Regions from separate parts of the Actinoplanes sp. L3-i22 genome, predicted to be linked through region 1. Evidence: riboswitches for the same ligand, from Rfam matches in the RefSeq annotation. Region 1 holds a riboswitch; each other region holds the start of a gene.
The links. A riboswitch is a leader RNA that binds a small molecule or an ion and turns the genes downstream of it on or off. The one in region 1 is predicted to bind cobalamin.
Positions count from the first base shown of each region.

Region 2: another riboswitch for cobalamin. It lies ahead of bluB (5,6-dimethylbenzimidazole synthase); the one in region 1 lies ahead of L3i22_RS02310 (ribonucleoside-diphosphate reductase subunit alpha).
Region 3: another riboswitch for cobalamin. It lies ahead of metE (5-methyltetrahydropteroyltriglutamate--homocysteine S-methyltransferase); the one in region 1 lies ahead of L3i22_RS02310 (ribonucleoside-diphosphate reductase subunit alpha).

Region 1 is NZ_AP024745.1:498,431-506,201, forward strand. It holds gene L3i22_RS02295 (hypothetical protein) at 1-921, shown strand, start outside; gene L3i22_RS02300 (DUF6346 domain-containing protein) at 967-1,572, shown strand; gene L3i22_RS02305 (hypothetical protein) at 1,612-2,058, shown strand; cobalamin riboswitch at 2,105-2,313, shown strand; gene L3i22_RS02310 (ribonucleoside-diphosphate reductase subunit alpha) at 2,447-4,945, shown strand; gene L3i22_RS02315 (ribonucleotide-diphosphate reductase subunit beta) at 4,945-5,940, shown strand; gene L3i22_RS02320 (peptidase) at 6,149-6,931, opposite strand; gene L3i22_RS02325 (VWA domain-containing protein) at 6,931-7,771, opposite strand, start outside.
Region 2 is NZ_AP024745.1:7,773,086-7,780,856, reverse strand. It holds gene L3i22_RS34980 (alpha-glucosidase/alpha-galactosidase) at 1-374, opposite strand, end outside; gene L3i22_RS34975 (DeoR/GlpR family DNA-binding transcription regulator) at 472-1,245, shown strand; gene L3i22_RS34970 (alpha/beta hydrolase) at 1,328-2,788, shown strand; gene L3i22_RS34965 (hypothetical protein) at 2,868-3,749, opposite strand; cobalamin riboswitch at 3,843-4,047, shown strand; gene bluB (5,6-dimethylbenzimidazole synthase) at 4,082-4,720, shown strand; gene L3i22_RS34955 (ABC transporter permease) at 4,800-5,588, opposite strand; gene L3i22_RS34950 (ATP-binding cassette domain-containing protein) at 5,585-6,562, opposite strand; gene L3i22_RS34945 (DUF4097 family beta strand repeat-containing protein) at 6,652-7,497, opposite strand; gene L3i22_RS34940 (hypothetical protein) at 7,539-7,771, opposite strand, start outside.
Region 3 is NZ_AP024745.1:5,323,981-5,331,751, forward strand. It holds gene L3i22_RS23645 (McrB family protein) at 1-948, opposite strand, end outside; gene L3i22_RS23650 (zinc-binding alcohol dehydrogenase family protein) at 1,067-1,993, opposite strand; gene L3i22_RS23655 (MarR family winged helix-turn-helix transcriptional regulator) at 2,078-2,515, shown strand; cobalamin riboswitch at 2,653-2,866, shown strand; gene metE (5-methyltetrahydropteroyltriglutamate--homocysteine S-methyltransferase) at 2,960-5,197, shown strand; gene L3i22_RS23665 (bifunctional diguanylate cyclase/phosphodiesterase) at 5,284-7,665, shown strand; gene L3i22_RS23670 (beta-ketoacyl synthase) at 7,573-7,771, opposite strand, start outside.

The DNA of each region.
Region 1 (7,771 bases):
GCCGGCATTCTCGAAGCCGCGATGAGCATGAAGGACGGATTCGACCAAAACGATCTCCTCACCGGTTTCGGCAACCTCGGTGTTCTCGGATTGGGCGCGCTCGGAGCCGTCATGGATCCGTTTCAGGCGGTCTTCGCGGCGGGGGTCGGATGGCTGATGGAACATCTCGACTGTCTGCGACAGCCATTGGACTGGTTGGCCGGGGATCCGAAAGAGATCGAGGGCCACGCGGATACCTGGCGCAACATGCAGGTGCGCGTCGAAAAGGCGGTGACGTTCTTCGAGGGCCAAGTCACCTCGGTCACCGCACCGTGGCAAGCCGAGTCCGTCACCGCGTATCGCGCGAAGGCGGCCGGTATGGCTGACGGTGTTCTCGCGTTGGGTGAGGTGGCCGGCGCCATGGCCGAGGCGACGCTGGTCGCGGGTGCGATCGTCGGCGTCGTTCGCAACACCGTGCGTGACCTGATCGCGGAGGTCGTGGGAGCGGCGATCTCGAAGGCGCTGCAGGCGCTCCTGGTCGTGACGATTCCCAAGATCCTGGCCGAGGTGGCCCTGCTGGTCGCCAAATACACCGGGAAGATCGTTCGAGTCCTCCAGCGACTCGACGATGCCATTGCCGAGCTCGGCGGCAAGTTCGCACTCGTCAGGGCCATCTGTGGTCGCATCAAGGATCTCCTGGAAGAAGCCACCTTCGGGTCGGTGTTCCTCAACTCGGCGAAGCTCGCCGAGGCGGACGGCTACCTCGCGGACAGCGCGGGTCCATGGGCTGCGTACAAAGCGGCATATCACACCTTCGATCATGCCGATGAGGTCGTCTACGGTACGAAGGCGAAGGTTGCCGTGGACGCCTTACGCGAAGGACTCCGGGGCAACAGCATCCAGAACGGCGCCGCCACCGGCGACACCCTGCTGGACAACTGATTCACTCCGCCGGCAGATTCCGATGAATGCTCTTGGAGATGCGCGATGACTGATGAGAATCGGGCGGCCTATCGCAAGCGCCGGATGGCGGAGATGTTGGCCGAGGCCGAAGCCGGCGTGGCTCGTTCCAGGGCTGCCAAGCAGAGGGCCGCGGAGATCGGGCCGGTGATCGAGAGCAGGCGTGGTGGGTGGTTCCGCAATGTTCTCGGCCTTCTGATCATTTTGGCGGTCTCGTTCGTCCTGCTCGCCACGTCGATGACCGTTGCCCGCTTCACCGGTGCGGATTTCGCCGATGCTCGCCGGACGGGCGAGGCGAAGATCGTGAGTTGCGAGCGCCGGGGGCCGGTCAGCCTCAAAGGGTTCGGCTATTACAAAGCATGCTCAGTTTCGATCTCGTGGAGCGGGCGGGCTCGCGTGACGATCGACAAACCCGGGTTCTTCACCGATGAGAAGCCGGGGGATACGTTCACGATCGGCGAGAACACGGGTAGTCGGGGTCGCATCGGGTACTCGCGCGCCGAACTGCCCAGCCGGGGATGGGTGACCTTCATCGCCGCCGTGATCGGCTTTCTGGGCGTAGTGCCGATCCTCCTGCTGCTCGCCATGTTGCGTGACGGACTCCGCGGCCTGTTCCGGCGGCGGCGGGAGTAGTGCGGCTTTTCTGTCGTACCCCCTTGGTTTGATCTCGGCATGGGTGCTTCCGGTTGGAGTTACTACGTCGCGTACCAGCCTGATCTGGGGCGGGCGCTCGACGAGCTGCGCAAGAAGGTCTTCGACGAGGGCGACTACTGGTGGGCCGAGCCACACGAGCTCGGCAAGTCCGCCGCCGACTGTCCGAACCGGCCGCGGACCGAGGAGGAGCTCTGGTCGTCCGAGTCGGTGCAGGAGTGCGGGACCCACTCGATCCTCGACGTGCGCGAGGTGGTGCCGACCCGGTCGAAGGCGACGCTCTGTACCGTCGTCCCGCTCCGGGAGGACGAGATCCTGGCGGCCGCGGGGGTCGTCAAGCTGACCAGGGCGCACGTCGGGGTGATCGAGGATCTTGCCAATGAGCGCTGGCTCGGGCGCTGCGCGGTGCTGCACGACGACGCCGGTAATCCGTCCGAGATCTACTTCTGGGGTTTTTCGGGAGACTGAGTGCGACACACCATATGGCGTTGCGTCGGCTCGGCGAGGCCCATATATAGTGTCGATCGCAGCTGGTTCGGCGCGCCTTCACGGGCGGGCCGAGGCAAGAGGGAATCCGGTGTGAGGCCGGAACTGCCCCGCAGCGGTGAGTGGGAACGACCGCCGTCACACGGCACTGGGCCGCATGGCCTGGGAAGCGACGGCCAGTAGGAACGAGCATGTCGCCCACGAGTCCGAAGACCTGCCAGCGCGCCGCACGCAAACCGTGTGCGGCGGTCGAAGGCCGCGTGGGACGGTCGACGCCTTCGCTTTGCCGTGCGCGCCTGCGGGCCCGTGCGCGAGTGTGGTGTCTTCCTGCGCGGGTTGCGGCCGTGTTGACTCGCGAGGGAAGAGGGCCATGACGCTCACGCCGGAGAAGAGCCCGGAAAAAAGCCTGGACGCGGCCACCGTTCCGGGGCAGCGCCGCCAGGTGATGCAGGTGCGCAAGCGCAACGGCGAGCTGGAGCCGGTCGACGTCAACAAGATCGTCGCCGCGGTCGAGCGGTGGATCACCGGTCTGGACGAGGTCGACCCGCTGCGCGTGGCCACCAAGACCATCAGCGGGCTGTACGACGGCGCCACCACCGAGGAGCTGGACAAGCTCTCGATCCAGACGGCCGCCGAGCTGATCGGCGAGGAGCCGCAGTATTCGCGGCTCGCCGCGCGCCTGCTGATCGACCTGGTCTCGCAGGAGGTCCGCGAGCAGGACGTCACCATGTTCAGCGAGTCGATCGCGCTCGGCCACGCCGAGGGCCTGATCGGCGACGACACGCTGGCGTTCGTCACCGAGCACCGGGACGAGTTGAACGCCGCCATCGACCTCGGCGCGGACCTGCGCTTCGAGTACTTCGGGCTGCGTACCGTCGCCGACCGTTACCTGCTGCGCCACCCGACCAAGCGGATCCCGATCGAGACCCCGCAGTACTGGCTGCTGCGGGTCGCCTGCGGCCTGTCGCAGACCGCGGCCGAGGCGATTGGCTTCTACCGCCTGATGTCGTCGCTGGCGTACCTGCCCAGCTCGCCGACGCTGTTCAACTCCGGCACCCGGCACACCCAGATGTCGAGCTGCTTCCTGGTGGACTCGCCGAAGGACGAGCTGGACTCGATCTACGAGCGGTACCACCAGGTCGCGAAGCTGTCGAAGTTCTCCGGCGGCATCGGCATCGCCTGGTCGCGGGTCCGCGGCCGGGGCGCGCTGATCCGGGGCACGAACGGCAAGTCGAACGGCATCGTCCCGTTCCTGAAGACCCTCGACGCGGGCGTGGCCGCGGTCAACCAGGGCGGCCGGCGCAAGGGCGCGGCCTGCGTCTACCTGGAGCCGTGGCACCCGGACATCGAGGAGTTCCTGGAGCTGCGGGACAACACCGGCGAGGAGTCCCGGCGCACCCACAACCTGAACCTGGCCAACTGGATCCCGGACGAGTTCATGCGCCGCGTCGAGGCCGACGAGGACTGGTCGCTCGTCGACCCGTCGGACGCCCCTGAGCTGCCCGATCTCTTCGGCGAGGAGTTCACCGAGGCCTACCGCAACGCGGAGAAGAAGGCCGTCAAGACGGTCAAGGCCCGGGACCTGTACGGACGGATGATGCGCACCCTGGCGCAGACCGGCAACGGCTGGATGACGTTCAAGGACCGCTCGAACGCGCTGTCGAACCAGACCGGCGCGCCGGGCAACACCATCCACCTGTCGAACCTGTGCACCGAGATCCTCGAGGTGAACTCGGACGACGAGACCGCGGTCTGCAACCTGGGGTCGATCAACCTGGGCGCGCACACCACGGCGGACGGCGTCGACTGGGAGCGGCTGCGCGCGACCGTGCGTACCGCGGTGGTCTTCCTGGACCGGGTCATCGACATCAACTACTACCCGTCGCAGCAGGCGGAGGCGTCGAACCCGCGCTGGCGGCCGGTCGGCCTGGGGCTGATGGGCCTGCAGGACGCGTTCTTCACGCTGCGGCTCCCGTTCGACTCGGCCGAGGCCAAGGAGCTCTCCACCCGGGTCCAGGAGGAGATCCTGCTGACCGCGCTGGAGGCGTCCGCCGGTCTCGCCGAGCAGTTCGGCGCGCACCCGTCGTTCCCGGAGACCCGCGCGGCCAAGGGCGACCTGCACCCCGAGCTGTGGGGCGCCGAGCTGTCGCAGACCGCGCGCTGGGCGTCGGTGAAGACCCGGATCGCGGCCACCGGCCTGCGTAACTCGCTGCTCGTGGCGATCGCGCCGACGGCCACCATCGCGTCGATCGCCGGCTGCTACGAGTGCATCGAGCCGCAGGTCTCCAACCTGTTCAAGCGCGAGACGATGTCCGGCGAATTCCTGCAGATCAACACCTATCTGGTACGGGAGTTGAAGGCCCGCGGGCTGTGGACCGCCCCGATCCGCGAGGCGATCAAGCGGGCCGAGGGGTCGGTGCAGGGCATCACCGAGCTGCCTTCCGACATCAAGGACATTTTCCGTACGGCGTGGGAGCTCCCGCAGCGTGCCCTGATCGACCTGGCCGCGGCCCGCGCGCCGTTCATCGACCAGTCGCAGTCGCTGAACCTGTTCCTGGCCTCGCCGACCATCGGCAAGGTGTCCTCGATGTACCTGTACGCCTGGAAGTCCGGCCTGAAGACGTCGTACTACCTGCGTTCGCGCCCCGCGACCCGGATCCAGCAGGCCACCACCGCGGCGGTCGCCCCGGCCGCGGCCGTGCCGGCAGTGGTGGCCCCGGTCGTCATCCCGGCGCAGACCACCACCCTGGTCGCCAACCCGTCCGGCGCCGGCCAGGTCGCCACGCTGAGCCTGAACCTGCTCGGCGACACCGGCGGCGCGCTCGCCGCGTCCCTTGAGAACCCCGATATCTGTGAGGCCTGCCAGTAATGCTGCTCGACCCTGGAATGGACCTGACCCTGCGGCCGATGAAGTACCCGCACTTCTTCGACCGCTACAAGGACGCCATCAAGAACACCTGGACGGTCGAGGAGGTCGATCTCCACTCCGACCTCGCCGACCTGGCCAAGCTGAGCCCGGCCGAGCAGCACCTGGTGTCCCGGCTGGTCGCGTTCTTCGCCACCGGCGACACGATCGTGGCGAACAACCTGGTGCTCAACCTGTACCAGCACGTCAACTCGCCGGAGGGCCGGCTCTACCTGTCCCGGCAGCTGTTCGAGGAGGCCGTGCACGTTCAGTTCTATCTGAACCTGCTCGACACCTATGTGCCGGACGAGAACGAGCGGTTCGAGGCGTTCGCCGCGATCGACAACATTCCGTCGATCGCGCGTAAGGCCGAATTCTGTTTCAAGTGGATCGACTCGGTCTTCGATCTGCGCAAGCTGGAGACCCGCGAGCACCGGCGGGCGTTCCTGCTCAACGTGATCTGCTTCGCCGCGTGCATCGAGGGCCTGTTCTTCTACGGCGCCTTCGCGTATGTGTACTTCCTGCGCTCCCGCGGTGTCCTGCAGGGCCTCGCCTCCGGCACCAACTGGGTGTTCCGCGACGAGAGCATGCACATGGCGTTCGCGTTCGACGTGGTCGACACCGTCCGGCAGGAGGAGCCGGACCTGTTCGACGCCGAGATGGAGCAGCAGGTCCGCGACATGCTGGCCGAGGCCGTCGAGTGTGAGGTCCAGTTCGCCGAGGACCTGCTCGCCCAGGGCGTCTCCGGGATGTCCCTCGGCGACATGCGCGAATACCTGCAGCACGTGGCCGACCGGCGGCTGCAGGTGCTCGGCATCGCGCCGATGTACGGCAGCAAGAACCCGTTCGCCTTCATGGAGCTGCAGGACGTCCAGGAGCTCTCGAACTTCTTCGAGCGCCGGGTCTCCGCCTACCAGGTCGGCGTGACCGGAAGCGTCAGCTTCGACGACGACTTCTGAGTCGCGGCCGCTGACCACGGGAAAGCCCGGGACCGGTGGAACCGGTCCCGGGCTTTTGTGGTTTTTGCAACCGTGCCCACCCGCGGACGTCGCCCTTGCGGGTCTCGTGTTCTGGGCGCCCCGCGCCCTTGCGAGGCCCGGAAGGGTCCCCGCGGGAGCGACGATCAGTTATTGGCCGCAGCCGTGGCAATGAATCTCTTGAAGTGCATCAGACCCGGCGGCGCCGCCGGGTCAGGGAGAAGCCGAACAGGCCGGTCAGGGCGGCCAGGATGCCGCCGCCGGCGGTCCAGAACCAGCGGCCGGAGAAGTCCGGCAGCCAGTCCAGGCTGAAGCCGCTCTTGTCGGTCTCGGCGCCCGCGGCGGCCGAGGCGGACGGCGCCGGGGTGGTCAGCACGGTGCCCGGCTGGTTGTTCGGCACCAGCGGCTTGGCCAGTTCGCCCTGGTCGGCGTCGAGATCGCCCTTCGCCGTGGTGAGACTGAGGCTGATTTTGAGGGGCAGGCCCAGGTCGGTCTCCGGCACCTGGGTGCTGGACAGCCGCACGTAGTACGTGCCCGGCAGCGGGTCGCCGTCCTGCGGCTCGGCCCACGAGCGCACCTGGCGGATCCGGCAGCCGAGGGTCACCTGGGCGGCGTCCTTCGCGGCGATCGGGCTCTGCTCGCCGGCGACACAGGCCTGCCGGCGGCGCAGCCCGTCGAAGACCTCGACGATCCACGACTCGTCGCCGGTCCGGCCCTTGGCGGGCAGGGTGACCGTGGCGGTGAGGTCCGGGCGCTGGCCGGCCTCCGCGGTGAACTGCCAGTACAGGTAGTCGCCGGTGACCCCGCCGACCTGGACCGCCTGATTCGCGGTGATCGGCACCGCGGTCAGGAACGAGGTGCCGGCGGTGTTCACCGCGGGCGCCGGGGACGGGTCGTCCGCGAACGCGGGGGCCGGGACGGCGGCGATGCCGAAGATCACGGCACCGGCGAGCGCGAGGTGCTTGATCCGCATCAGTTCTCCCTCCAGGTGGCCACCCAGTAGCGGGTGATCCAGCCGGCCAGCACGCCGGCGACCAGTCCGGCGATCGCCAGGACCAGCAGGAACAGGAAGCCGCGGCCCAGGCCGGGGGCGTCCGGGGTGTGCGAGGCGTCGACCAGGTCGATGCTCAGCTCGACCGGCATGCCGGTCGCGGTGTCCACCCGCGAGGAGAACGAGTTGCTGACCACCAGGCAGATCTCGGTGCTCCGGGTGTCGTCGCCGGCCTCGTCGGCGTTGTCCGCGTCCGCCGCCTCGGCCGAGGCCTTGGCGTCCGCCTTCTGCTCGTCGGCGGACCAGCGCAGGCCGGCCGACATCACGTCGGTCCGCCCGTCGCCGGCGTCCAGGCCGCGGACCAGCTCCCGGCCGTCCGCGGTGGCGGCCTTCAGCAGTACGCCGTAGTCCGGGTAGACCGCCCGGTCGATCGCGACGCTCACCGAGGCGCGCAGCTCCTGGTCCGGCGCCACGGCGACCCGGTAGAAGCGGTGCTCGCTGATCTTCTCCCGGTCGGTGTAGACGCCCGGGGCGAGCAGCGGCGCGTTCGCGCAGTCGGCGCTGCCGGTGACGGTGGCCGGCTGGACCGGCGGCGGCACCGCGGCCCGGTCGACGAGTTGCTGGACCCGCTCGGTCAGCTCGGCCTCGCTGTTCGCCGCGGCGTAGGTGCCGCCGGTCGCGGTCGAGATGCAGACCAGCTGCTTGCGGGTCTTCTCGTCGGGGGTCAGGCCGAGCGTGTCGATGACCAGGTGGGTGCCCTGGGCGGCGAGCTGCCGGGCGACCTGGCACGGGTCGGGCGGGGTGCAGGTGTCCTCGCCGTCG
Region 2 (7,771 bases), 4.7 Mb from region 1:
ACCGGGAAGGTGCGCAGCGCGCGGAAGATCCCGCCGACGCCGAGCGTGTCGGCGATGGTCTGGCGCAGGCCGTACTTCGCCGGGATCTCGAAGTCGCGCACGGTCGCGGCGTACATCCCGACCTGGATCGCGTTGATCACGAAGTCGGCCCCGTCCAGGGCCTGCCTCCGGTCCAGGTGGGCGGTTATCTTCGGCGTCGCATTCAACTGCGACGCGGTACGGCGGGCGATCAGCTCCGCCGTCTCCAGTCGTTCGGGGTCGATGTCGTGCAGGGCCAGCGTGACGCCGCGTAACTCGTCGAAGGAGAGGATGTCGGCCAGGAGCTCGCGGGTGAACACCACGCTGCCCGCGCCCAGGAAAGCGATCACGGTCATGGGAGGAGTCTCGGGGCCGCCTGCACGCTCGTGCAAGGATCGCTCGGAAACGAACTATATTGAATGCGCGTTTGATCACCGGACTTCGGAAGGTTCCATGTCGTCTCTGCGTCGCGCCGACCGAGTGTCGGCCATCCTCGAACGGGTCACCGCCACCGGGTCGGTCGACGCCGGCCACCTCGCCGACGAGTTCGCCGTCTCGGCCGCCACCATCCGGCGTGACCTGCAGATCCTCGAGGACCAGCGGCTGCTCTCGCGGACCCACGGCGGCGCGGTCGCCGTCGACGTCGCCTACGAGCTGCCGGTCCGTTACCGCACAGGTCAACACCGGGAAGAGAAAACCCTCATTGCCCGTACGGTCGCGGGGCTGCTCCCGAAGGGCCCGCTCACCCTGGGTCTGACCGGCGGCACCACCACGCACCTGCTCGCACGGCTGCTCGCCGAGCGCGTCGACCTGACCGTGGTGACCAACGCCCTCAACATCGCGTCCGAGCTGGCGCTGCGCCCCCGGCTGAAACTGATCATGACGGGCGGGGTGTCCCGGACCCAGTCGTACGAGCTGGTCGGGCCGATCGCGGACCACGCGCTGCAGGGGCTGAACATGGCGGTCGCGGTTGTCGGCGTCGACGGGATCAGCGCCCGCGGCGGCCTGACCACCCACGACGAGATCGAGGCGAACACCAACGCCACGATGATCCGCCGCGCCGACCGGGTGATCGTGGTCGCCGACGGCTCCAAGGTGGGCAAGGTCTGCCTGGCCGGCATCTGCCCGGTCACCGACGTGGCCACGCTGGTCACCGACGCCAGCGCGGACCCGGCCGGCATCGACGCGATCCGCCGTACCGGCACCGAGGTGATCATCGCGTCCTGAGGTCCGTGGTGGGGTTAGCCCGACCATCGGCGGGGAGCCAGGTCTATCGACCCCGGGCGATCGGGTGACGAGGCTCGACCGTATGAAAACGGTCTTGATCGCCGCTCTCGTCAGTACCGGCCTCGCGGTGCCGGTGCCGGCCTGGTCCGCCACCCCACCCGGCCCGGCCTGGTCGGCCTGCCCGGCGTCCGCTGCCGTCGATCCGCGCCAGGAGTGCGGCACGGTGTCCGTCCCGGTCGACTACGCCCGGCCCGGCGGGCCGCGCCTCGACCTGGCGATCTCCCGCCTCCGGACGGCCGCGCCCGGCCTGCGCCGCGGGGTGCTGGTGCTGATCCCCGGCGGCCCGGGCAACTCCGGCGTCAACCGGCCCAGCGCCTATGTGGGCAAGCTGCCGCAGTCCGTTCTCGATCGCTACGACCTGGTCTCCTTCGACCCGCGCGGGGTGGGGGCGAGCGCGCTGGTCTCGTGCGGTCTGCAGCCGGCTGACATCACCCAGACCCGGATCATGCCGTGGCCCGGCGCGGGCGGCGACATCACGCCGACCGTGGACTGGTCCCGGCGGGCGGCCGCGGCCTGCGCGGACAACGGCGGGCCGGTCTACGACAGCATCAGCAGCCGGAACGAGGCTCGCGACCTGGACGCGATCCGGCAGGCGCTCGGCGAGCGGCGGATCTCCTACTGGGGCGTCTCCTACGGCACCTACGTGGGCGCGGTCTACGCCACGATGTTCGCCGCCCACACCGATCGCGTGGTGCTCGACAGCAACGACGACCCGGATCCTGAGCTGGTCGAACGGGGCTGGGCGGCGAACTACGCGATCGGGGTCGAGGACCGGTTCCCGGACTTCGCGGCCTGGGCCGCCGCCCGCGACGGCCAGTACCACCTCGGCGTCGACCCGGCGGCGGTGCGTGGCACCTACCTGCGGCTGGCCGATTCGCTGGACCGGGAACCGCTGCCGTGGACCGGAGCCGATCCGCCGGTGCTGGACGGGAACACGCTGCGGTCGAACCTGCTCAACGGGCTCTACTCGGATTCGCGGTTCCCGCAGCTGGCCGGGCTGATGAGTGCGGCGCTCGCGGGTGGCCCGCTGCCGCCGACCGGGGCCGCGCCCGAGGCGGCGCTGCAGAACACGTTCGCGGTGCTGAACGCGACGATCTGCCACGACGTGCGCTGGCCGCGGGACATCCGGTCGTACGCCGCAGGGGTGTCGGCGAACCGGCAGGCGTTCCCGCTCACGGCCGGCATGCCGGTCAACATCTACACCTGCGCGTTCTCGCCCGCCCCGGTCGAGCCGCCGGTGCGGGTCACCCCGGACGGTCCGTCGAACGTGCTGCTCGTGCAGAACCTGCGGGATCCGGCCACGCCCTATCGCAAGGCGCTGAACCTGCGCACCGCCTTCGGCGACCGCGCCCGGATGGTCGCCGTGGACGCGGGTGGCCACGGCTCCTACCTGGAGAACGGAAACCCCTGCGGCGACGCCTGGGTGACCGCGTTCCTGACCGACGGCACCCGCCCGGCGCACGATGTGACCTGCCCCGCCTGACCATGCGGTGGTCCAGCCGACCGGTGTCGGCTGGACCACCGGGCTGATCTCGCGGCTTTGTGGCCCGCGCCGGCGAATCCTAGGGATTCTCGACCAGGGATTGCAGCGTTTCGCCGGCTCGCCGGAGGTCCCGGGGCGGCAGGGCGAGGTGGCCGGCCGGATTTCTGGCGCTGTCGATGCCGTCGCAGATCCAGATGTCGTCGTCGTGCCGCCAGCTCGCGTATCCGAACAGTTCATTGCCGTTCGCGAGTCCGTCGGCGGCGCGGCGGACCGGCATTGACAGCCGGTCGAGTCCGCCCATGAGCGACAATGCCCGGGCGAACCAGGCGACGGCTTCGTCGCTCTGCTCCTTGTCGCCGAGGATCGGCGCCAGCAGCAGAAGCCGGCGGGCGATCTCCCGGCGATCCGGCGCGCCGGCCTGAGCGATGCCTTTGAGCTCCGGCCAGCGCAGGCCCGGCCCCAGGCGCTCAGCCGACACATCGGCCAGAAGCATGCCGTCGCCGCTCGGGGGAGCGAGCCAGAACTCCATGTGGTGTTCCGCTTTACGCCGCACCCATCTGCCGCCTCGGCCCAAGGACCGGGGCACCTGCGTCCGGTGGATGATGAGGATCACCCCGCCGCGCGGAAGGGGCACGGTAAATGCCGGCCACCGATCGGGACGCTCGATCAGCGGTCGACCGATGCTCTCGATGTCGGCCCAGGAAAGACCGAAAGCCGGCTCGGCAGCCGTTTCCTCGCCGACGGTATAGGACAGGTGGGCCGGCCAGAATGCTTTTTCCTCGAACAGGTACGACCCGTCGACCGCCAATTCCGTGCTCGACGGACAAGGGCGATCGCGTTCTTCCTCGATGATGCGATCGGCGGCCGCGCGGTCGACGCCGAAGGTCTTCATCAGACGCTCCGGATCAAGCCACTCGTCGACAGGGGTCACTGGCTGTTCGTCGTAGCCGTAGAGGTGCATGCGGCCTTCCCGGCAGGGTGGTGATCGGCCGGATTTTACGGCCGGGACCGGCGGTCCCCGGAGGCGGCTCTGCGGGGGCGATAGGGTCGGCGACGGCATGAACTGTTGCGAGGTGCCCCGCCGCTGGTGGGGAGAATCTGGGAAGCCGGTGGGAATCCGGCACGGGCCCGCCGCGGTGACCGGGGAGCTGCCGCCCATACGCGTTCGCGCGTAGCCACTGGCCGGGGACGGCTGGGAAGGCGGGCGGTGAGGTGACGATCCGGGAGTCCGAAGACCGGCCTCGCGCCTGATCGCCCCGGCATGCCCGGGGCCGAGCGCAGCGGGAGCCTGCCATGACGCACGACCTGTACGAGATCGTTCACCGCCGCCGTGATGTCCGGGGCGAGTTCACCGGTGGGCCGGTGCCGGCGGCGGTGCTGGACCGGATCCTGACCGCCGCGCACGCCGCGCCCAGTGTCGGCATGTCCCAGCCGTGGGACTTCGTCGTCGTCCGGGACCGGGGGTTGCGGGAGGCGTTTCACCAGCACGTGCGGTCGGAGCGGGACGTGTTCGCCGCGTCCCTGGAGCCGGAGGCGGCCGCCCGGTTCGCCCGGATCAAGATCGACGGGGTGCTGGAGTCGACGCTGTCGATCGTGGTGACCTATGACCCGGAGCGCGGGGGTCCCGCGGTTCTGGGGCGGCATGCGATCGCCGACGCCGGGCTCTACTCGGTGTGCCTGGCCATCCAGAACCTGTGGCTGGCCGCGACGGCCGAGGACCTGGGCGTGGGCTGGGTGTCGTTCTACCGCGAGGAGTTCCTGCGGGGACTGCTCGGCATCCCGGACGGCATCCGGCCGGTCGCCTGGCTGTGCCTGGGACCGGTGAGCCGGGTGCCGGAGGTCCCGGACCTGGAACGGCACGGGTGGCGGAGCCGGCGGCCACTGCGGCTCGCCCGGCACGAGGACCGGTGGGGTGGCCCGGGGCGGGACTGACCGCGGGTGCGAGGCCCAGCCGGGAGGTTCCGGCTGGGCCTCGGGGCGGGGCTACCGCCGTACCGTCGCAATGGTGTTTTTAATGGGTGGCTCTTTGGTTGTATTTGCGTTTGGCCCACAGGTAGGAGAGGGCCGAGATGCCGGTGCACCAGGCCAGGGCGATCCAGGCGCTGTTGCCGATGCCGGTGCCGAGCAGCAGGCCGCGCAGGGTCTCGATCATCGAGGTGAAGGGCTGGTACTCGGCGAACTGGCGCAGGCCGGCCGGCATCGTCTCGGTGGGGACGAAACCGCTGCCCAGGAACGGCAGCAGGCTCAGGATCATCGGGGTGTTGCTGGCCGTCTCGACGCTGTCGGCGACCATGCCGAGCGCGACCGCCAGCCAGGTCAGCGCGAACGAGATCGCGAGCAGCATGCCGACGGTGGCCAGCCATTCGACCGGGGTGGCGTTCGGGCGGAAGCCGATCGCCAGCGCGATGCCGAGCACGAAGAACAGGGCGATGAAGATCTGCACCAGGCTGCCCAGGACGTGCCCGGTCAGCAGCGACGCGCGGGCGATGGCCATGCTGCGGAACCGGTCGACGATGCCCTCGTTCATGTCCATCGCCACCGAGATCGCGGTGCCGGCCACCGCGCCGGCGATGGTGAACAGCAGGATGCCGGGGGACAGGTAGTTCACGTACGCGGACCGGCCGCCGCCGCTGCCCAGCCCGGCGCCGAGCGTGCCGCCGAACACGTAGACGAAGAGCAGCAGGAAGATCACCGGCAGCCCGATCAGCATCAGGGTCAGTGACGGGTAGCGCTTGAGGTGCAGCAACTGCCGCTGGAACATGGTCCGCGAGTCGGTGATGGTGTGCGCCAGGGTGGTCATCGGGTCTCCTCGTCCTCGTGCTCGGCAGGGGTGGTGGCGGGCGCGCCGGTGAAGGCGAAGAACACGTCGTCCAGGTCCGGGGTGTGGATGGTCAGGTCGGCCGGCTCGACGCCGGCCCGGTCCAGCGTGGCCAGCACCGTGCGCAGCGAGGCCACGCCGCCGTCGCTGGACACCTGCAGGGTCAGCGCCTCGTCGTCGCGCTGCGTGCCGTCCAGCACCGAGGCCGCCGCCTGCAGCGCCGCCGGGTCGGCGAAGCGCAGCCGCAGGTGCCCGCCCGGGATCCGGCGCTTCAGCTCGTCCGGGGTGCCCTCGACGACGATCCGGCCGTGGTCGAGCACCGCGATCCGGTCGGCGAGCTCGTCCGCCTCGTCCAGGTACTGGGTGGTGAGGAAGACCGTGACGCCCTCGGCGACCAGGCCGCGGACGATCTGCCACATGGTGTGCCGGCTGCGCGGGTCGAGGCCGGTGGTGGGCTCGTCCAGGAAGATCAGCCGGGGGTTGCCGACCAGGGTCATCGCCAGGTCGAGGCGGCGCTGCTGGCCGCCGGAGAGCAGCGACACCGGCTTGTTCGCCGACTCGGCCAGGTCGAACCGCTCGATCAGGGCGTCCACCCGGCGGCCGCCCTCGGCCTTGCCGAGCCGGTGCAGGTTCGCCATCAGCCGCAGGTTCTCCCGGACCGTCAGCAGCCGGTCGAACGCGGAGAACTGGCCGGTCAGGCCGATCGCTGCACGGATCCCGTCGGGGTCCCGGGCCAGGTCGTGCCCGGCCACCCGGATCGAGCCGCCGTCGGCCGGCAGCAGGGTGGCGAGGATCCGGACCATCGTGGTCTTGCCGGCGCCGTTCGGGCCGAGCAGGGCGAACACGGTCCCCTCGGTGACGGTCAGGTCGATGTTGTCGAGGACGGTCTTGGTGCCGAACGTCTTGCGCAGGCCGGCCACCGAGACGGCGGGCCGGGTGGTGACTGTCGCGGTCATTCGCGTCTCCCATTTTTGGGCAGGGGCTATCGCCGGCCGGGGCACGGGCTCCCCGGCCGGGGATGGTGCGGTGGATCAGGAGGGGTGGATCAGGAGCGGTGGATCAGGATGTCGCCGAACGCCGTCCGGGCGCGCACCTCGGCCCGCTCGTCGGTCTCGGCCGGACCGTCGGCGGCGGTCAGGTCGTTGCGGACCTTGCCGTAGTGGGTGTGCACGTCGAGGCGGGCCGCGGTGCCGGACCGGATGCCGACCTCGATCCGGCCGGCCGCGCTGCGCAGCGTCGCCGCGCCGCGGATCAGCTCGCGGACGTGGATGTTGCCGTTCGCGGTGTTCGCGGTGATGCCGTCGGCGGCCTGGTCGGCGCCGATGTCGCCGTTCGCCGAGCTGATCCGCAGCTCGCTGCCGGCGTGGCCGACCCAGGTCTCGCCGTTGCCGTTCTTCAGCACGGCCGGGCCGGCCACCGAGCGGATCTCCAGCCGGCCGGAGCCGGTGGTCAGGGTGGCGTCGCCGGTGACCGACTCGGCCCGGGCCAGGCCCATCCCGGTCACCAGGGACAGCGTCTCGGCCTGCTCGACCTGCAGGTCGCCGGCGCCGGTGCGCAGCCGGCAGGCGCCGAGCGCGCCGGTGCAGCGGGCCCCGCCGACGCCGAGCTTCACGTCCAGGCCGGAGCCGACCGGCAGCTCGATCAGCACGTCGACCGAGCCGACCTTGCCGAACATGCCGAGGCCGGGCTGGCGGGGGCCACGGACGGTCAGGATGCCGGAGACGAGGTCGACCCGGGTCTGCTCGGCGGCCCGGGTGTCCCGGTCATTGGCGGCGGAGGCGGGGCGCACGGTGACGACGGTGTCCGGGCGGTCGGTCGCGACCACCTGGAGGTCGCCGATCACGACGTCGACGACGGCGGTGATCGGTCCGGTGGTGTCGAAAATGGGCATGGGAAGCTCCGTTCTCCTGCGAGGGGGTCCTTCGAGGGGGGTCAGCGGACCCAGCCGGTGTAGCGCTGGCCGCCGGTGGCCGGGCTGATCACCGCGGGGCGGGGCGCGTCGCCGTCGGCCGCGGCGGCCGCGGCCCGGATCAGCCAGGTGTTGATCGAGACGCCGGCGCGGGTGGCGGCCTGCTCGACCCGGCCCTTCAGGTGCTCGGGGAGGCGCAGACTGATCCGGACGGTGGCCTCGTCCTCACCCACCGTGGGTGCGGGCGCCGGCTCCG
Region 3 (7,771 bases), 4.8 Mb from region 1:
CTCGCCGGGCGCCTCCCGGGCCCGCTCACACAGCCGCGCGAAGATCCCGGGACGCACCTCGTAGCGCAACCCACCCTCGGACGCCTCCGGCCGCAGCCCTTCGATGAAGTCCTCGTACGAATACGCCGGATGAAACTGCGCGAGCTCGATGTGCGCGGGGGAGGTGGCCAGATGCCGGGCGAGCAGTCGTGCCACGTGGGTCTTGCCGGTGCCGGGCGGCCCGTGGAACACCCCCTGTCGCATCCCGGTGGTGAGCGCCTGAACCCACTGGTCCACCTGCTCGACCTCGAGGAAGCAGCCCTCGGCGACCTCCTCCACGCCGAGTTCCAGCGGCAGTTCCGGCTCGGCCGGCGCCGGCCGAGCGGCGCGCATGACGGCGGTCAGGATCGCATCGGCCTCCTGCGGCGCCACTCCGTGTCTCTCCCGCCAGGCGCGCAGATCAGCGCAGAACGTCTGGTATGCGGTCTGGCTGTTTGCGCTGTATCTGACCCCGGTTTCCTGGGCGAGCCCGAGCATCGTCGCGTTGACGCAGACGCCGAACTGGTCGGGATCGCGCAGGTAGAGCAGGAAGCTGGGCAGCGATGAGCCGGCATGCGCGAACATCGGCCGGAACGTGTAGATCCGCCCGAGCGTGGCCAGCGCCTCGGGGATGGGCTCACGCCACAGCCGGGTCGTCATCCGGTTGAACGTGGCCGGGTCGGTGCCGAGCTTGCTCATGATCGCGCCGGTGAAGCCCGGGGTGAACCGGTCGAACCGCGCCCGGCCGAGTTTGCCGTGCTGATTTATCAATCGGCCGAGCGCGATGATCCGCTCAGCGTCCATCACCCCGAGCTGTTCGTCGAGAAACGCGCGCACCTGATCCTCGGCGGCGATCCGGGCCGACACGAACTCCGGCCCGAACTGCTCACGGACAGCGGCAATGACCTCGGTGGTCCTGGTGACCGACATCCGCCAGTTCTAGCAGCCCGCCCGGCGACCCGTCATCGGCCGCCCCTGCCCGCCGCTCCCGGAATCCGGGTCGGGCGGATCGAACGTCAGGGTCAGGGTGCTGTGGTGACCGGCCGATTCACGGGACGAAGACCAGCCGGTCGCCGGTCTCCGAGGTCCACTCCCGGCCGATGTCCGCGAGCGGCACGGCCCGCGCCCGCACCTCCAGCCCACCCCCACCCAGCGCCCCGGCGAGCTCCGGCAGCTCGGCCATGAAGTCGCGCGGGCTGACCGACCCGATCCCACTGCCGATGATCCGCAGCCGGGCCGCCCGCAGCGCGACCGACGGCACGGCCGCCACCTCCCCGGCGATCGACCCGATCTGGATCCAGGTCAGCGGGGCCCCGCGATCCGCGCGGGCGGTCAGCATCGGAACCATGGCCCGGGCGGCCGGGTCCCCCCACACGTAGTCGATCACCACGTCGACGTCGGCGGCCCGCTCGATCCGGTCGAAGGTGATCGTCTCGTCCGCGCCGAGGCCGGTCAGCTCCGCGAGCCGGTCGGCGTCGCGCCCGGCGGCGATCACCCGGGCGGCGCCGAACAGCTTGGCGATCTGCACCGCCAACCGGCCCGCGCCGCCGGTCGCGCCCAGGACCAGCACCCGCTGCCCGGGCCGGAAGTCGATGCGCCGGCGCAGGGCGACCCAGGAGGACATCGCCGGGTTCATCCCGGCGGCGATCCGGACCGGGTCGGCGCCGGCCGGCAGCACGATGCTGCGGCGCACGTCGATCACCGTACGGTCGGCGAACGTCCCGAGGTTCGTGTCGTCGAGCGCGGCGTACCGCAGGTCGCCCGCCGGGTCACGCACGACGGCGTCGACGCCCGGCACGATCGGGAACCCGCCGGTGCCGCTGTAGTGCGTGCCGCCGGCCTTGGCCCGGGTCAGGTGGTGCAGGCCGGCGGCGAGCACGTCGACGACCATCTCGTGGTCGCCGGCGGCGACCGGGTCGGGCTGCTCGCGGTAGACCGGCGGAGCGTCGAACGAGGTGAGGACGGCGGCGTGCATGAGAACCTCCACGAAAGATAGGTGGGATTACCAACTAATCCGAGGATGGTTGGTAATCCCACCTATGTCAACTAGGGTGTGGGCATGACGTCGGACGCCGTGGTGGACGCGCTGGTCCGCAGCTGTTTCCAGGTGATGGGCGTGCTGACCCGGATCGGCGCGGAGAACGACCTGTCCCTGACCCAGCTGCGCGTGCTCGGCATCCTGCGCGACCGCCGTGCCCGGGTCACCGACCTGGCCCTGTTCCTGGGCGTGGACAAGTCGTCGATGTCCGGGCTGATCGACCGCGCCGAGCGCCGCGGGCTGATCGGCCGCGACCGGAATCCCGGCGACCGGCGGGCGACGGACGTGTTCCTGACCCCGGCCGGGATCGAGCTGACCGGGCGCCTCTACGCCGACGTCCGCCGCGCCCTGGAGCCGGCGACCCGCGAGCTCGACGCGGAGCAGCAGCGGACCCTGGTCACGCTGCTCGACCCGATCCTGATCGGCTCGGCCGGCCCCGGTCCGCTGAGTCCCGCCTGACGCCGGCGAACTTCAGGAAACAATCTTCGATTCGGTACGGACACAGCCCGCCCGCGTCGACCAGGATTCAACCCAGGTTCCTAGGATGCTCTAGCGGGTGTCGCGTGGCACACGGGGGATCGATCGGCTCCGACGCTAGGATGACCGGCAGTGCTGGTTCGCCCCGTCAGCCAGACGGCGGCGTCGTAAGAGGGAACCTGGTGCGAGACCAGGACTGCCCCGCAGCGGTGAGTGGGAACGAAAGCCGTCATCAAGCACTGGACCGCGAGGTCTGGGAAGCGACGGCCGGTAGGCGACCGGAAACGGTCCTGCCCGCGAGTCCGAAGACCTGCCAGCGCCGCGCCCGCCGTCCGGCGGGCGCCGCCGGCGGTCCCTCGGGAGGACCCAGGGGCCGAAGCCCTCCTTCCGTGTGCCCGCCGGGCACTTCGAGGGAAGGAACCCCCTGTGAGCACCGCATTCGGTCAGAGCACCGTGCTCGGCTATCCGCGCATCGGCGCGAACCGTGAGCTGAAGAAGGCCGTCGAGGCCTACTGGGCCGGCACGATCGACGAGGCGGCGCTGGCGTCGACCGCCGCCGGGCTGCGCGCCGAGGTGTGGCAGCAGCTGCGCAACGCCCGTCTCGACGCGATCCCGTCGAACACGTTCTCCTACTACGACCACGTGCTGGACACCGCGGTCGCGGTCGGGGCGATCCCGGCCCGGTTCCGCCGGCTGGAGCTGCCCGCGCTGGACACCTACTTCGCGATGGCGCGCGGTGTCGACGCCGAGCCCGCGCTCGAACTGACCAAGTGGTTCGCCACGAACTACCACTACCTGGTGCCCGAGATCGACCCGGAGACGATCTTCACCCCCAACCCCGCAAAACCGATTGCCGAGTACGCCGAGGCCCGCGCCCTGGGCATCGAGACCCGTCCCGTGCTGGTCGGCCCGGCCACGTTCCTGCTCCTGGCGAAGGGGCCGGATCCGTTCGCCCGCCTCGACGACCTGCTCGACACGTACGCGCAGATCCTGACCGCGCTGGCCGAGGCCGGCGTCGCCTGGGTCCAGCTGGACGAGCCGGCCTACGTCGCCGACCGGACGCCGGCCGAGATCGACGCCCTGCGGCACGCCTACACCCGGCTCGGCGAGGTGGAGCACCGGCCGCGGATCTTCGTCGCCACCTACTTCGGGGAGCTCGGCGACGCCCTGCCGGCGCTGCTCGACACCCCGATCGAGGCGCTCGGCCTGGACCTGGTCGCCGGCCCGGGCAACCTGGAACGGCTGGCCGCGTCCGGGCCGCTGGCCGGGCGGACGATCGTGGCCGGGCTGGTGGACGGGCACAACATCTGGCGCACCGACCTGCGCCGGGCGGTGGCCACCGGCGCGACCGTGACCGCGCTCGCCGACCACGTCGCCGTGTCGTCGTCGTGCTCGCTGCTGCACGTGCCGGTCGACCTGTCCGTGGAGACGCGGCTGGACCCGGAGCTGTTCGCGCGACTGGCGTTCGCCCGGCAGAAGGTCGACGAGGTGGTGCTGCTCGGCAAGGCCCTGCGCGACGGGACCGCGCACCTGCCGGCGCCGCTGCCGGCGACGCCCGCGGCGTGGCGCGATGACGCCGTACGGGCAAATCTTGCGGCCCTGACCGCGGCGGACCGTGAGCGAGGGGAATATGCGCAGCGTGCGGCTGCGCAGCAGGCGCGGCTGAAGCTGCCGGCGTTGCCGACCACGACGATCGGGTCGTTCCCGCAGACCGCCGAGCTGCGGGCGGCGCGGGCCGGGCTGCGGGCCGGCACGCTCGACGCGGCCGGGTACGAGCAGCGGATGCGCGCCGAGGTCGAGCACGTGATCCGGCTGCAGGAGCAGCTCGGGCTGGACGTGCTCGTGCACGGCGAGCCGGAGCGCAACGACATGGTGCAGTACTTCGGCGAGCGGCTCGCCGGGTTCGCCGCGACCGATCTCGGCTGGGTGCAGTCCTACGGGTCGCGGTGCGTGCGGCCGCCGATCATCTTCGGTGACGTGGCCCGCCCGGCGCCGATGACCGTGGCCTGGTCGAGCTACGCCCAGTCACTGACGGCGAAGCCGGTCAAGGGCATGCTGACCGGCCCGGTCACGATTCTGGCCTGGTCGTTCGTGCGCGCCGACCAGCCGCTGGCGGCGACCGCCGACCAGGTGGCGCTCGCGCTGCGCGACGAGTGCCGGGACCTGGAGGCCGCCGGGATCCGGGTGATCCAGGTGGACGAGCCGGCGCTGCGCGAGACGCTGCCGCTGCGCCGGGCCGACCAGCAGGCCTACCTGGAGTGGGCGGTCGGCGCGTTCCGGCTGGCGACCGGCGGGGTCGCCGACGACACCCAGGTGCACACGCACCTGTGCTACTCGGAGTTCGGCGAGGTGATCACCGCGATCGACGCCCTCGACGCGGACGTGACAAGCATCGAGGCGTCCCGCTCGAAGATGGAGATCCTCGGCGACCTGGCCGCGATCGGGTACGGCCGGGGCGTCGGGCCGGGCGTCTGGGACATCCACTCGCCGCGGGTGCCCGCGCACCGGGAGGTGGTCGAGGCGCTGCGGCGCGCGGTCGCGGCGGTCCCGGCGCGGCGGCTGTGGGTGAACCCGGACTGCGGGCTCAAGACCCGCGGTTATGCCGAGGTGGAGGCGTCGCTGCGGCGCCTGGTCGCGGCGGCCGCCGAGGTCCGCGGCAGCTGAACCACCGGGGCGAAACCACCTGATGTGCTGCCGGTTTCGTCCGTACGACTGATCCGCCGCATCGATTCGTGCCGTTCAGTGGCCCAGTGTCTGAATCTTGGTCGTCATCGGCGGGGCCGGCCGGCGGCGTGGTCCCGGCCTGGCGGCCGACCGGGACCCTGCTCCTGGCCGGCGCCATGGTCGTGGTGGCCGCGGTCTGGTTCTCGATCGGACTGGATCACCGCATCCCGTCGCTGGCCGGCTGGCTGCCGTTGTCCGTGGCGGTGCCGAACGCGGCGGTCGCCTCGTGGCGCGCCGCCGGCCAGGGCCGGGCCATGTGGCGGTACGTGTCGGTCGGCATCGCGCTGATCGGCCTGGGCGCCGCCGGGAACGCCTACGACTACTTCAGCGGACGGCAGCAGGGCCAGCACATCAGCGGCGTGACCGCCGGGATCTACGTGTCCGGGCTGCTGGTGATGCTGCTGGGCCTGCTGCGGGTGCCCGGCACCCGGCGTCCCCGGACCGAGTGGACCCGCTTCGGGCTCGACACCGCGACCGGCATCGTCACCGTGCTGACCTTCTGCTGGCACCTGATGTCCCCGCACTGGCACGGCTGGGTCAGCGGCGACATCGGCGGCGCGATCACCCTGCTGATCCTGCTCGCGGCCGGGTTCATCTGCGTCTTCGCGTTCATCAAGGTGGCGTTCACCGGGACCGGCCCGATCGACCGGCGGGCCCTGCACCTGATGGCGCTGACCGGCGCGGTCGGTGCGGCCGGCGGCGCGCTGGCTCCGCTGCTGGCGTCGCGTCCGTATCTGAACACCGCGCACGTGCTGCTCCCGACCACCTGCCTGTGCCTGTGCGTCGCCGCCGACCGGCAGTCGCGGGCCACCCGGGCGGGCCGGTCGGTGCCGCGCCCGGCGAGTCGCCGGCTCAGCCTGACGCCGTACGCGGCGGTGCTGGCCACCGGTGGGCTGCTGCTGTACGGGACGGCCACCCACGCGCCGGGGCTGCTGGTCGTCGCGGCCGGATCGGTGACCGTGGCGACGCTTGTCGCGATCCGCCAGCTGGTCGCGTTGCGCGACAACCTGCTGCTGCTCGACGACCTCGACGCCCGCCAGCGCGAGCTGGTCCACCAGGCGACCCACGACGTGCTGACCGGGCTGCCGAACCGGACCGTCCTGACCCGGGAGATCGACGCCGCGCTGGCCGGCGGACCGGAGGGGATCAGTGCCGCCCTGATCGATCTGGACGACTTCAAGGAGATCAACGACGACCTCGGGCACGCGGTGGGGGACGCCCTGCTGGTGGCGGTGGCCGGCCGGCTCGCCGAGCACCTGCCGGCCACCGCGGTCGTCGCCCGGCTCGGCGGTGACGAGTACGCGCTGCTGCTGCGCGCCGGCGACCACAGCGCGATCCTCGACCGGCTCGCCGAGCGGCTGCGCCTGCCGTTGCGCGCGGCCGGCCACGAGCTGGTCGTCGAGGCCAGTGTCGGGCTGGCGCCGGCCCGCGCCGGGGACGGCGCCGACGAGCTGCTGCGCCGCGCCGACGTGGCGATGTACGAGGCGAAGAGCCGGGGTAAGGGGCGCCGCGCCGGGTACACCGCCGAGCTGGACCAGCGCACCACCGAACAGTCGCGCCTCTCCGCCGACCTGCGCGCGGCGTTGCGCACCGACCAGCTGTACCTGCGGTACCAGCCGATCGTGTCGATGCCCGGTGGCGAGCTGTTCGGCGTCGAGGCCCTGGTCCGCTGGACCCATCCGGAGCGGGGCCCGGTCGCTCCGGCCGTGTTCGTCCCGGCGGCCGAGCGCACCGGCCTGATCGTCCCGCTCGGCGCCTGGGTCCTGGAGCAGGCCTGCCGTCAGGCGGCCGCGTGGCGGGCGCAGCTCGGTGCCGCCGCGCCGAAGACGGTGACGGTCAACGTGTCGGCCCGGCAGCTGCGCGAGGCCGACTTCGCCGCCGAGGTCGGTGCGGTCCTGCACCGGACCGGCCTGCCCGCACACGTCCTCACCGTCGAGGTGACCGAGACCGCGGTCTTCGACGGTGGCGCGGCCCTGGCCGAGCTGAAGGCGATCGCGGCGCTCGGGGTGAACATCGCGCTCGACGACTTCGGCACCGGCCACTCGTCGCTGAGTCTGCTGCGGACCTGCCCGGCCGACATCCTCAAGGTCGACAAGTCGTTCGTCGACGACATCACCGTGGGCGGCCAGCACGCCGTGGTCACCGCCGCCCTGATCCACATCTGTGACGGGCTGGGCCTGCGGGCGGTGGCCGAAGGTGTCGAGACGGCCGAGCAGGCCGAGGAGCTGCAGCGGCTCGGGTACCGGTACGCGCAGGGGTATCACTACGCGTGGCCGCTGCCGGCCGCGGAGATCCCCGCGTATCGGCCGCCGGCGTCATGGGCGGCGCAGGGCGAGCACCGCGTTGTGGCCGCCGAAGCCGTAGGACATGCTCAGGGCCACCGCGGCCGGCCCGGGTTCGGGCAGTGACCGCGCCCGCTCCAGCACCAGGTCGACGTCGTCGTCGACCGTCCGGGTCCCGGCGGTGGGCGGCACCACCCGGTGATGCACCGTCAGGGCGGCGATGACCGCCTCG